One region of the Streptomyces bacillaris genome, then DNA from elsewhere that is predicted to be linked to it. Evidence: predicted binding sites of a transcription regulator. Region 1 holds the regulator's gene; the other holds the start of a gene.

The links. The regulator HspR, encoded in region 1, represses chaperone genes until heat shock. The targets are predictions, from matches to a motif close to TTGAGNNNNNNNNNCTCAA.
Region 2: lon (endopeptidase La) is a predicted target of HspR. The motif match lies at 1,727-1,745, and genes of this name have one in related genera.

The regions. Positions count from the first base shown of each region.
Region 1 covers NZ_CP029378.1:4,260,870-4,266,750, reverse strand. Annotated here, with positions in the region: gene DJ476_RS35655 (hypothetical protein) at 1-108, opposite strand, end outside; gene DJ476_RS18470 (helix-turn-helix transcriptional regulator) at 257-1,102, shown strand; gene DJ476_RS18465 (helix-turn-helix domain-containing protein) at 1,277-2,266, shown strand; gene DJ476_RS18460 (heat shock protein transcriptional repressor HspR) at 2,389-2,844, opposite strand; gene dnaJ (molecular chaperone DnaJ) at 2,846-4,036, opposite strand; gene grpE (nucleotide exchange factor GrpE) at 4,133-4,783, opposite strand; gene dnaK (molecular chaperone DnaK) at 4,780-5,881, opposite strand, start outside.
Region 2 covers NZ_CP029378.1:2,367,210-2,373,090, forward strand. Annotated here, with positions in the region: gene lon (endopeptidase La) at 1-1,704, opposite strand, end outside; gene DJ476_RS09620 (hypothetical protein) at 1,859-5,344, opposite strand; gene DJ476_RS09625 (SMODS-associated NUDIX domain-containing protein) at 5,358-5,881, opposite strand, start outside.

The sequences.
Region 1 (5,881 bases):
TTCGTCCTCACTGGATGGATTCATCTCCCCCGCACCAAGACGATGTCTCATCCGCATACGCGAACACCACCGGCTCGGTGCATCATGTTCCTGCAGGTTCAGGAACATGGGGGGTGGACATATGGCCACAAGCAAGTCAAAAGCGGCACATCCTCACGGCATCACCGAACTATGCGATGCGGGACAGCGCGTGTATGCCAACGCGCTGCGATCCGGACGGATCCCCCGCGCGGATGCCGACCCGGCCCCTTGCCTGATGGACTTCGCCCTGCTCCACCCCGATCCCGACGACGCCGGCTGGCTGCGCCCGGTTTCGCCTTCCGCCGCACTCGCCCAGCGACTCCACCCCATCGAGCGGGAGATACAGGAGCGAAGGCGACATTCCGTGGAACTCGTCGACTCCTTCGAGCCCTTCATGGACATCAGCGCCCAGGACCCGCCGACGACGCACGCCATCACCGTGCTGGAAGGCAGCACGCGCATCAACGCGGCCATCGACGTGGCCACCGCGGAGTGCCGTACCGAAGTCCTGACCGTGCAGCCCGGCGGCGGCCGGAGCGAGGACATCCTCAGCAAAGGCCTCGAACGGGGCAAGGCCGTGGTGGACCGCGGCGTCAGCATCCGCACCCTCTACCAGCACACCGTCCGCCACCACCAGGGAACGTTCGCCTATGCCGAGCGCCTGGCCAGCGGCGTCGAGATCCGGACGCTCGAGGAACTGGTGGAGCGCATGCTGATCTTCGACCAGACCGTCGCCTTCATCCCCGCGAAGGACGACCGGACCGCGGCTCTGGAACTGCGGCACCCGGGGCTCATCTCCTACCTCACCAGAGTCTTCGAGCAGCTCTGGCAGCGCGCCACGCCCCTCCTGGAAGAGATTCAGTACGACCCGACGCCCGCGGGCATCAGCGGCGTGCAGAGATCCATCGCGCAACTCCTGGTGGAGGGGCATGTGGACGACTCCATAGCGCGCCGACTGGGCATGAACGTACGGACCTGCCGGGCGCACATCGCCAAGCTCAACGCGACCCTGGGCAGCAACAGCCGGGCGCAGCTGGGCTATCTGATCGCGCTGTCAGGAATCCTGGATTCGGACTCCTGACAGCGCGGCCCCCGTGCGCGAACCCGGGCGTGACGGCACAACGGGGGAGAAGGCAGTCGACGCCCGGGGTCCGTCGAGAGAGTTCCCGGCTCCCTCGACATCCCCACACTCCCCTCACAACTACGCTGGCACCACCGTCAACTTGTTGCACTGCATAAAGCAGGGGGATCCCAAATGGGCAGCAGTGAAGGCAGATTAGGACATAGCCCGCACGACAACGACGTACTGTGCGATGCGGCGCTCCGCCTGTACGAGCGGTCCCTGCGCGCCGGACGGATAGCGCGGGCCGATCTCACCGACGTTCCCTGTCTGACCGAACTGCCCCTGCTCCACCCCGATCCGTGGGACGACGCGTGGATGCGGCCCGTGCCTCCGTCGGCCGCTCTGGCCCATATCCTCCAGCCGGTCTCCCGGGAGATCGACGAACGACTGCGCCTCGCGACCGCCCTGAGCCGGTCCCTGTTCCCCCTGACCGCCGTGGCCCACGACGACCCCAACCACGCCATCACCGTGCTGGAGGGGGGCCGGGCGATCCAGGCCTCCCTCGACGAGGCGACCGCCACCGCCACGGACGAGATCCTGACGGCCCAGCCCGGCAGCAACCGCCCGGCCGACAGCCTCCGGGCGGGCCTGGCCAACGCCCGCACCGCCATCCGCCGCGGGGCCCGGATCCGCCACATCTACCAGCACCCGGCCCGGTACAGCGGCTCCATCAGGGACTACCTGGCCCAGGTCCCGGCCCAGCACCTCCAGGTGCGTACGACCGAACTCACCGTCGAGCGGCTGATCATCGTCGACCGGTCTGTCGCCTACATCCCCGGCTCCGCCGACCGCAGCACCGCCCTGCGGATCAGCCACCCCGCCCTCGTGGCGTATCTGATCCAGGTGTACGAGGTCCTCTGGGCCCAGGCCGTCCCGCTGGCCGAGAACCACCAGGCGACCCCGCCCGACGCCCGGGTCACCGCCGTCCAGGGCACCATCGCCCGCCTCCTCGCCGAGGGCCACGTCGACGACGTGGTCGCCCGCAAGATGGGCATCAGCGTCCGCACCTGCCGCTCGCACATCGCCAAGCTCATGCAGACCCTCGGCGCCACCAGCCGCACCCACCTGGGCGCCCTGCTCGTCCACTCCGGCATCGCCGAGGCCGGTCACGGCGGCGTGTGAGGGCTCCGGAAGCGCCTACGGCAGCGGGGCCGGGAGAGCGGATGAAAACGCTCTCCCGGCCCCGCTGTTCGCAGAAGCAGACACACGCACAGACGCCGGAGCGGACTCAGGCGTACCGTGCCCTACTCCCCCGCGGGCCGCTTCGGCTTCGGCCGCCACACCACCAGCGCGCCCGTCTGCTGCACGTCCTGGTACGGCACGAGGTCGCGGCGGTACGAGGCGTGGACCTGGGCCTCGCGCTGCTGCATGGCGACCGCCGCGCCGTCCACCGCCGCCGAGAGTTCCGCGACGCGCTGCTGGAGCGCGGCGACCTGGTTCTCCAGCTCGATGATGCGCTTGATGCCCGCCAGGTTGATGCCCTCGTCCTGCGACAACTGCTGCACGGTGCGCAGCAGCTCGATGTCGCGGGCCGAGTAGCGCCGGCCGCGGCCGGCCGTGCGGTCCGGGGAGACCAGGCCGAGACGGTCGTACTGGCGCAGCGTCTGCGGGTGCAGGCCCGAGAGCTGGGCCGCGACTGAGATCACGTACACCGGCGATTCATCGGTCAGCTGGTACGGATTGCGTCGACGGCCGTCCATCTCAAGCTCCCTTCGCGGCCTGGAACAGTTCCGCCCGCGGGTCCTCGTCCGCGGTCGCCTTGCGGTAGGCCTCCAGTGCGTCCCGGGCCTCCGGGCCGAGGTCCTTGGGAACCGCCACCTCCACGGTGACCAGCAGGTCGCCGCGGGTGCCGTCCTTGCGGACCGCGCCCTTGCCCCGGGCGCGCATCGTACGCCCGTTCGGGGTGCCGGCGGGCAGTTTCAGGGTGACCGAGGGGCCGCCGAGGGTGGGGACCTTCACCTCGCCGCCGAGCGTCGCCTCCGCGAAGGTGACGGGCACGGTGACCGTGAGGTTGTCGCCCTTGCGGCCGAAGACGGGGTGGGCGCCGACGTGGACGACCACGTACAGATCGCCGGCCGGTCCGCCGCGCTCGCCCGGTCCGCCCTTGCCGCGCAGCCGGATCCGCTGGCCGTCGGAGACGCCCGCCGGGATCCTGACCTGCATGGTGCGGGCCGACTTGGCCCGGCCGCTGCCGTGGCAGACGTCGCACGGGTCCTGGGCGATCAGGCCCCGGCCCTTGCAGTCCACGCACGGGTCGGTGAGCGAGAAGCCGCCGCCGCTGCCGCGCGAGACCTGGCCGGTGCCGACGCAGGTCGGGCAGACCCGGGGGGTGCCGTTCTTGTCGCCGGTGCCGGAACACGCCTTGCAGGGCGCCTGGCTGGACATCCGCAGCGGGACCGTGGCCCCGTCGACCGCCTCGCTGAAGCTGAGCGTCACCTCGGACTCGATGTCCTGGCCGCGCCGCGGCTGGACGCGGGTGCCCGCACCGCCCCGGTTGAACAGCCCGCCGAAGACGTCGCCGAGACCGCCCCCGCCACCGCCGAACCCGCCGCCGGCACCGCCCTGTCCGCCCGGGCCGCCCCCGCCGAAGAGGTCGCCCAGGTCGAAGTTGAAGTTGCCGCCCGCACCACCGGGTCCGGCGCGGAAGCCACCGTTGCCGAAGAGCGCGCGCGCCTCGTCGTACTCCTTGCGCCGCTTGGAGTCACCGAGGACGTCGTTCGCCTCGGAGATCTCCTTGAACCGCTCCTCCGCCTTGGCGTCACCCTTGTTGGCGTCGGGGTGGAACTCGCGGGCGAGCTTGCGGTACGCCTTCTTGATCTCGGCGTCGGTGGCGTCCTTGGGAACGCCGAGGACCTTGTAGTAGTCCTTCTCGACGAAGTCCTTCGTGCTCATCGACGTCCCTCCTTCCGGACGATCGGCCGAGCGGCCGGCCCGTGGGCCGGCCGCCTGACCGGTCGGTGTGCACCCTGGTGGTCGGACGGGTTTCCGTCAGACCTCCTCGGTGCCACCGCTCTCCTCGTCGTCTGTCTTCTCTTCCTTGGCCGACGCGGGCGTGGCGCCCGGCTGCGGCTCGGCGACGGCCACCCGCGCGGGGCGGATCGTGCGCTCGCCGATGCGATACCCCGGCTGGAGGATCGCCACGCAGGTCGTCTCGGTGACATCCGGCGCGTAGCTGTGCATCAGGGCCTCGTGGATCGTCGGGTCGAAGGGCTCGCCCTCCTTGCCGAACTGCTGGAGGCCCAGCTTCGCGACGACGGTCTCCAGCGACTCGGCGACCGACTTGAAGCCGCCCACCAGCTCGCCGTGCTCCCTGGCGCGGCCGACGTCGTCGAGCACGGGCAGCAGCTCGGACAGGAGGTTCGCCACGGCGATCTCCTTGACCGTGACCCGGTCCCGCTCCACGCGGCGGCGGTAGTTCTGGTACTCGGCCTGGAGCCGCTGGAGATCCGCGGTGCGCTCGCTGAGCGCCGTACGGGCCTGGTCCAGCTCGGCCGTCAGGCCGACCGTCCGGTCGGTGTCCCCGGCCGGGGCCGCCGCCTCCTCCTCGGAGGGCGCGGCAGCCTTCGGCTCGGCGTCATCAGGGGTGGCGCCGGAGGGGACGTCGGGCTTCTCCTCGAAGCCCGGAGTCTCCTCGGTCACGCCGCACCGCCCTTGGTGTCCTTCTCGTCATCCACGATCTCGGCGTCGACGACATCGTCATCGGCCTTGGCCTGGGCGCCGCCCGGAGCCTCGGCACCCGTCGCCGCACCCTCGGCCTGGGCGTTGGCGTACATCGCCTGGCCCAGCTTCTGGGAGACGGCGGCGACCTTCTCGGTGGCCGTACGGATCTCGGCGGTGTCCTCGCCCTTGAGCTTCTCCTTCAGCTCGCCGACAGCGGTCTCCACCTCCGTCTTGACGTCCGCGGGGACCTTGTCCTCGTTGTCCTTGAGGAACTTCTCCGTCTGGTAGACGAGCTGCTCGCCCTGGTTGCGCGACTCGGCGGCCTCGCGGCGGGCGTGGTCCTCCTCCGCGTACTTCTCGGCCTCCTCGCGCATCCGGTTGACCTCGTCCTTCGGCAGCGAGGAGCCGCCGGTGACGGTCATCTTCTGCTCCTTGCCGGTGCCGAGGTCCTTGGCGGCGACGTGCATGATGCCGTTGGCGTCGATGTCGAAGGCGACCTCGATCTGCGGCACACCGCGCGGGGCCGGCGGCAGACCGGTCAGCTCGAACATCCCGAGCTTCTTGTTGTACGCCGCGATCTCGCGCTCGCCCTGGTAGACCTGGATCTGCACGGAGGGCTGGTTGTCCTCGGCCGTCGTGAAGATCTCGGAGCGCTTGGTCGGGATCGTGGTGTTGCGCTCGATGAGCTTGGTCATGATCCCTCCCTTGGTCTCGATGCCGAGGGAGAGCGGGGTGACGTCGAGGAGCAGGACGTCCTTGACCTCGCCCTTGAGGACACCGGCCTGGAGCGAGGCGCCGATGGCGACGACCTCGTCCGGGTTCACGCCCTTGTTGGCCTCCTGGCCACCGGTCAGCTCCTTGACGAGCTCGGCGACGGCCGGCATACGGGTGGAGCCACCGACGAGAACGACGTGGTCGATCTCGGAGAGCTGGATGCCCGCGTCCTTGATGACGTTGTGGAACGGGGTCTTGCAGCGGTCCAGGAGGTCCGCGGTCAGCTGCTGGAACTGCGAGCGCGTGAGCTTCTCGTCCAGGTGCAGCGGGCCCTCGGCGGACGCCGTGATGTACGGCAGGTTG
Region 2 (5,881 bases), 1.9 Mb from region 1:
CGCGACCTTGCGGAGCAGCCGGGCGATGGACCGCTCCAGGTTCCGTACGCCCGCCTCGCGGGTGTACTCACCGGCCAGCTTGCGCAGCGCGGACTCCCCCAGGGTGACCTCGTCCTTCTCCAGGCCGGACCGCTCCAGCTGGCGCGGGAGGAGGTGGTCCCGGGCGATGACGACCTTCTCGTCCTCCGTGTAGCCGTCGAGGCGGACCAGCTCCATGCGGTCGAGCAGGGCCTCGGGGATGGCTTCGAGGACGTTGGCGGTGGCGAGGAAGACGACGTCGCTGAGGTCGAGTTCGACCTCCAGGTAGTGGTCACGGAAGGTGTGGTTCTGGGCCGGGTCGAGGACTTCGAGGAGAGCGGCGGCGGGGTCGCCCCGGAAGTCGGAGCCGACCTTGTCGATCTCGTCGAGCAGGACGACCGGGTTCATCGAACCGGCCTCCTTGATCGCCCGCACGATCCGGCCGGGGAGAGCACCCACGTACGTACGGCGGTGGCCGCGGATCTCCGCCTCGTCCCGGACCCCGCCGAGCGCGACCCGGACGAACTTGCGGCCCATGGCGTGCGCGACGGACTCCCCGAGCGAGGTCTTGCCGACGCCGGGCGGCCCGACGAGGGCGAGCACGGCACCACCACGGCGGCCGCCGACCACGCCCAGCCCCCGGTCGGCGCGCCGCTTGCGCACCGCGAGGTACTCGGTGATGCGCTCCTTCACGTCGGCCAGGCCCGCATGCTCGGCGTCCAGGACGGCCCGGGCGCCGCGGATGTCGTAGGCGTCCTCGGTGCGCTCGTCCCAGGGCAGTTCGAGGACGGTGTCCAGCCAGGTCCTGATCCAGGCGCCCTCGGGCGACTGGTCGCTGGCCCGCTCCAGCTTCTCGACCTCCTTGAGCGCGGCCGTCCGGACGTGCTCGGGCAGCTCGGCGGCCTCGACGCGGGCCCGGTAGTCGTCGGACTCGTCCTCCGGGTCGCCGTTGAGCTGGGACAGCTCCTTGCGTACGGCGTCGAGCTGGCGGCGCAGCAGGAACTCGCGCTGCTGCTTGTCGACGCCCTCCTGGACGTCCTTGGCGATGGACTCGGCCACGTCCTGCTCGGCGAGGTGCTCGCCGAGCCACTGGATGGCGAGCTTCAGCCGCGCGACCGGGTCCACGGTCTCCAGGAGCTGGACCTTCTGCGCGGTGGAGAGGAACGGGGAGTATCCGGAGTTGTCCGCGAGGGCGGAGATGTCGTCGATCTGCTGGACCCGGTCCACGACCTGCCAGGCGCCGCGCTTCTTCAGCCAGCTCGTGGCGAGCGCCTTGTACTCCTTGGCCAGCTCGGCAACGGACCCGGGCAGCGGATCGGGCACGACGACGTCGATCACGGTCCCCTCGACCCAGAGCGCCCGCCCCGGACCGCTGGTCCCGGCCCCGATCCGGACCCGGTCACGAGCCCTGATGAGCGCGCCGGGGTCCCCGTCGCTCAGGCGTCCGACCTGCTCGACGGTGCCGAGGACACCGGTCCCCGTGTACGTCCCGTCGATCCGCGGGACCAGCAGCACCTCGGGCTTGCCGCCCCCGGGACGGGCGGCGGCCTGCGCGGCCTCGACGGCGGCGCGCACCTCGGCGTCGGACAGGTCCAGCGGCACCACCATGCCGGGCAGGACGACCTCGTCGTCGAGCGGCAGCACGGGCAGGTCGATCGGTGTGAACGCCTTGGACTCGTTAGTCATGATCTCCCCTTCGGCAGGCAAGTTGAGCTATGTGCACTCAATGCTTGTGAGCCGCCGAATGTTCCCCTAGCGGTGTTCGCTGTGAGCGATCAGTCGGCAGGGTGCCCTCCGCGGGTGGCCCGCTGCCGTGCCGGCCTGCCTCGGCCGACCACCATCACACGAGCAGCGATGCCTTCAGGCGCAGCGCCAGCCCTCGCAGCAGAGGGTCGGTCGCGGAGCCGGCGCAATGGTCCACGAGTGCGCGGGCGTGAGCGAGACGGCGGTCGGCCCAGCGGCGGGAACCCGTAGACTCCGGCGCGCGCCCCGTCGGGGCGGGGCCGGATCGGCCGACCGTCAGATGCTCCACCAGGAACACTGCCCTGACCAGCGCGAACGCCTGGTAGGCCGGGAGCACGTCGGCAGCGGCGACCGTGTTCGGGTAGTACCCCAGGGCCTTGAGCTCGTCCAGGTACACCCGGCACAGAGCCTCCCGCTCAGGCCAGTCGCTCTCCTTCAGACTCAGTGCCGCGTGGTCCTCGATCAGCTGCGCCACCTCGTAGAGCAGAGGGAAGCATCCGTGCGGCTCCAGGTCGAGGGCCACCACGTCACCGGAGTCGGTGATCAACCAGTTCTCCGCATGGGCATCCCGGCCGGGTACCGACGCCGACGGCCACCGGGCGGCCGCCGCCCAGCTCTCCGCCAGCCCTTGGGCATCGGGGAGCGCGAGTCTCATGGCTCGCTTCTCCAGTTCGGCCGCCACGGCCGCCTGCGCGCGGGCCGCGTCCTCGGGGTCGCCCGGATCCGCGGTGCCGCTCGACCACACGTGAATGCGGGCCAGATACCGCAGAGCGTTGCCCACCTGCTCCCGCGGTGACCGCCTACGGCCTTCGTACGCCTCGGCGATGACGCCTGCGAGGCTGCGGCCCACTGCGCGACGGGAGGCGAGAACCGTGTCCGGGGACCGTTCGCGGTCATGGGAGAAGCCGGACGGCAACGCCACCAGGGCGAGCACCTCCGGCAGCCTCATCCAGCGGGGGGCGGCGGTGTCGTGCAGGTACTGCCTCAAGGAGGCGAGGTGGGACTGCTCGGCTTCCGCTTCGGCGCGGTAGGTCGGCTTCAGCACCAGGGTGGTGGAGAGAAGCCGGTGCGGGTCGTCGAGTACGAAGGTCTCCGACCGCCCGCCGAGCACCGTCCGGCGGAAGGGCTGCGAATACACCGCTGTCCGCACCGCCCTCTCATAGAACAGATCCTGGTCGCCGGCCCACACGGCGGCACGGAGCCGGTCCGTCTCCGCGTCCCCGGGTCGCGAGGGCGTGGTGGCCTCCGGCTCTTCCGGCGGCGCCACGACGGCCGGCGCAGCCGCCATGCCGGCGAGTTGCAGCAGAGGCCACGGCCAGTCGGGGGCCAGCCTGCATGCCTCCAGCGCCAGCTCGACCGCGGTCACGAACTCCTGCGGTCTGCGGCTCGACCGCCACAGCCGATAGTGGCCGGCGGCCGACACGCTGAGGTTCTCACGGGAACGGTCCCCCGTCTCGCGAGCCCGCGCCTTGTGCTCCAGCGCCGTGCGGAGGGCCTGCGCGTTCCCGGCGCGCGCCAGGCGGAGATAGGCGTCGCCCAGCATGCCCTGGACGTTGCCGACCGCATCCCCCGAGTTGCTGGTCTGCTCCAGCCAGTCGATCGCCTCACGGAGGTGGTCCCCGTCTTGGGTGAGGGTGCTCAGGCGCAGGCAGGTCTCGCCGAGATACCTGGTCACGTGCTCACGGACGAGCGGCTGCTCCGCCTGGGCAGCCGTCGTGAAAGGTACGCCGCCCTCTGCGGCCTCCTCATCGAGGCACGCCAGCAGGACTTCACGTGCCTCGTACAGCAGCATGACGGCGGACTCGGGGTCCCCCGTCTCCGCGAGGAGGACTTTGGCATGGTGAAACGCGGCCCTGCCAAGATCGAACTCGGCGCGTCGGCTGCGGACGGTCGACTCACGGACGGCGTCGCCGAAGTAGGTGTAGGAACGTGCGGCCGGGTTGTCGAACGGGGGTGGCTGAGGCTCTCCCGTCGCAGCACCGTCCGCCGCCCGCCATTGCCGGTCCAACTTGCCGAACAACATGCCCAGTTGGGTGGACAACCAGGGACGGTTCCCGGCCGAGCCCGTCTCCCGCAACGCATGGAGCGTTGTCAGTGTGGCGCGTAAGCGGTCGAGGTCGGCCGCGTCCGCCTGGGCGACAAGCAGCCGGGCGGCCCAGACGAGGGGGCGGACAGCCGGCGACTCGGTCGGCCCACAGGCCAGGAGAGCGTCGAGCCGGACCCGCAGCTCCACCGGATCGGGGACGGACCAGCCATCGGGATCCGACAGATCGTCGGACGATGCCTCTTTCAGCGGCCAGAGGGCCAGGACCGCGGTGGCACGCCACAGCTCGGCGGTGAACCGTTCCCTGGACTCACCGAGCCGGCCCGGACTGGCCACGCAGAGAAGATGGGCCTCCTGCGCGAGCACGTGGGCCGCGGCGAAGTCCTTGGCCCGGTACAGATGGAGGGCGTAGTCGACCAGAGCCGATGGGAACGCGGAGCCCTGGACCGGTGTGGCATGGGAGGCGCTCCAGCGCATGTCCTCGATCGCGGTGACGTAGTGGGCCTGAGCCTCGTCGAGACGCCTGAGCGCCTGCAGAGTACGGGCCACGCCCGCTCGGGCGACGCCCTGGTTGTGGCGCAGCATGACGAGCCGGAAGCCGTGTTCCCGGCCGGCGGCCCGGCCCTGCGCCTCCTGGAAGTGGCGAAGCGCCTCCTCATATGCCTCCAGCGCGGCGGTGCGGCGGGCGACGGCCGCGACTTCGTCGGAGATGTCCGGGAGCCCGGACTCGTCATCGGGTAAGGGAGAGCCGGATTCCCGGGACAGTTGCTCGCCCTCGAGGACCACGACCGACTGCGCCTTGCGCAGATACAGCTCACCTCGCGCGCACAGCCAGGGGAACGAGCCGGAGACGTGGGGCCGGGCCCGGGCGGCCAGCTCATCGGCCTCGGTCCACAGCGTGGGGAGCTCCGCCCGGTCCTGTGCCAGCCGGTGGAGTACCTCCAGGTGAAAGGCGAAATGCTCGGCGCTGGTATCGCCGCGCTGCTCGGCCAGGAGCAGATCGGCCCTCGCCCCGTGCAGCAGGGGGAGAGGGGACGGGTCCTGACGGGCGAGGATGAGACGAGTGACCCCGCGCATCCCGCGCCAGATCCTGCCTCCGGGCCCCTTGGCCAGGTAGGCGTCGTTCGGTTCGACGACGTCCCAGCAGCGCAGGGCCTCGGTGAGCAGGCGGAGAACGTCGCCCGAACCCGTGCTCATCAGTTCCTTGGACCACTGGTAGAGCGAGCCGGCCAGGTACAGGTGGACATGGCACCAGGTCGCCTTCCACCGCAGGTCGCCAAGGTGCGGCCGGAGCCGGGAAGGTCCGAGTCCGAACACGCCGCGCAGGGCGAGGCAGACGATGATGGCATCCTCGTCCGGAAGCTTGCTGTACGTCGCGTTCCAGACCTCCGCGGCGACGGTGACACCGGTGTCGGGATCGAGCAGCTTCGCGAAGACTCCTTCGCCGAAACAGGCCATGACCCGGCCGAGCAGATCCGGGGTGAGGTCGATGCCCAGGGCCGAGGCCTCGGCATACAGAAGGGACAGGGGGTCGTCCACGTGGTGTCACCTCTCAGCGCACGGGCTGGATGTCCTCGCGCACACGTCGGTCGCCAACGAGAAAAGCGGACTGGGGCAGGACCAGATGAGGTCCGGACCGGCCTCGCAGAATGTCCTGGCGGGTGGCACCCACCACCTGGGAGTCGCCCTGGGCCCGGGACAGGGTGACCAGGGCCGTGCGCAGCTCGTCGGCCTCGGGCCGGTCGCACAGGAGGTCGTACACCTCCATGAACCGGATCTGCCGGTACTGCTCGCCCGGGACGTCCCACGGCCCGTCGATCACCTTGCGGACCAGGGAGAACCTCACCGCCTGCGACAGGTGTGTCAGCTCGGGACGGCCGATCTCGCCGAGCTCCTCCGCGAGCTCGCGGCGCAGGCAGTCCGTCGAGTGCTCCCGGCCTGTGCCGCGGTGCAGCCACCGTGCGAAACCCGGCACCATGACGGCCGGAAGGAAGCCCCGCAGGTCGTGCTTCATGACGCCACGCGTGCGGCCTTCCGGATCGAACCGCAGCTTGTCGAGGCCGCGACGCTCCGAGT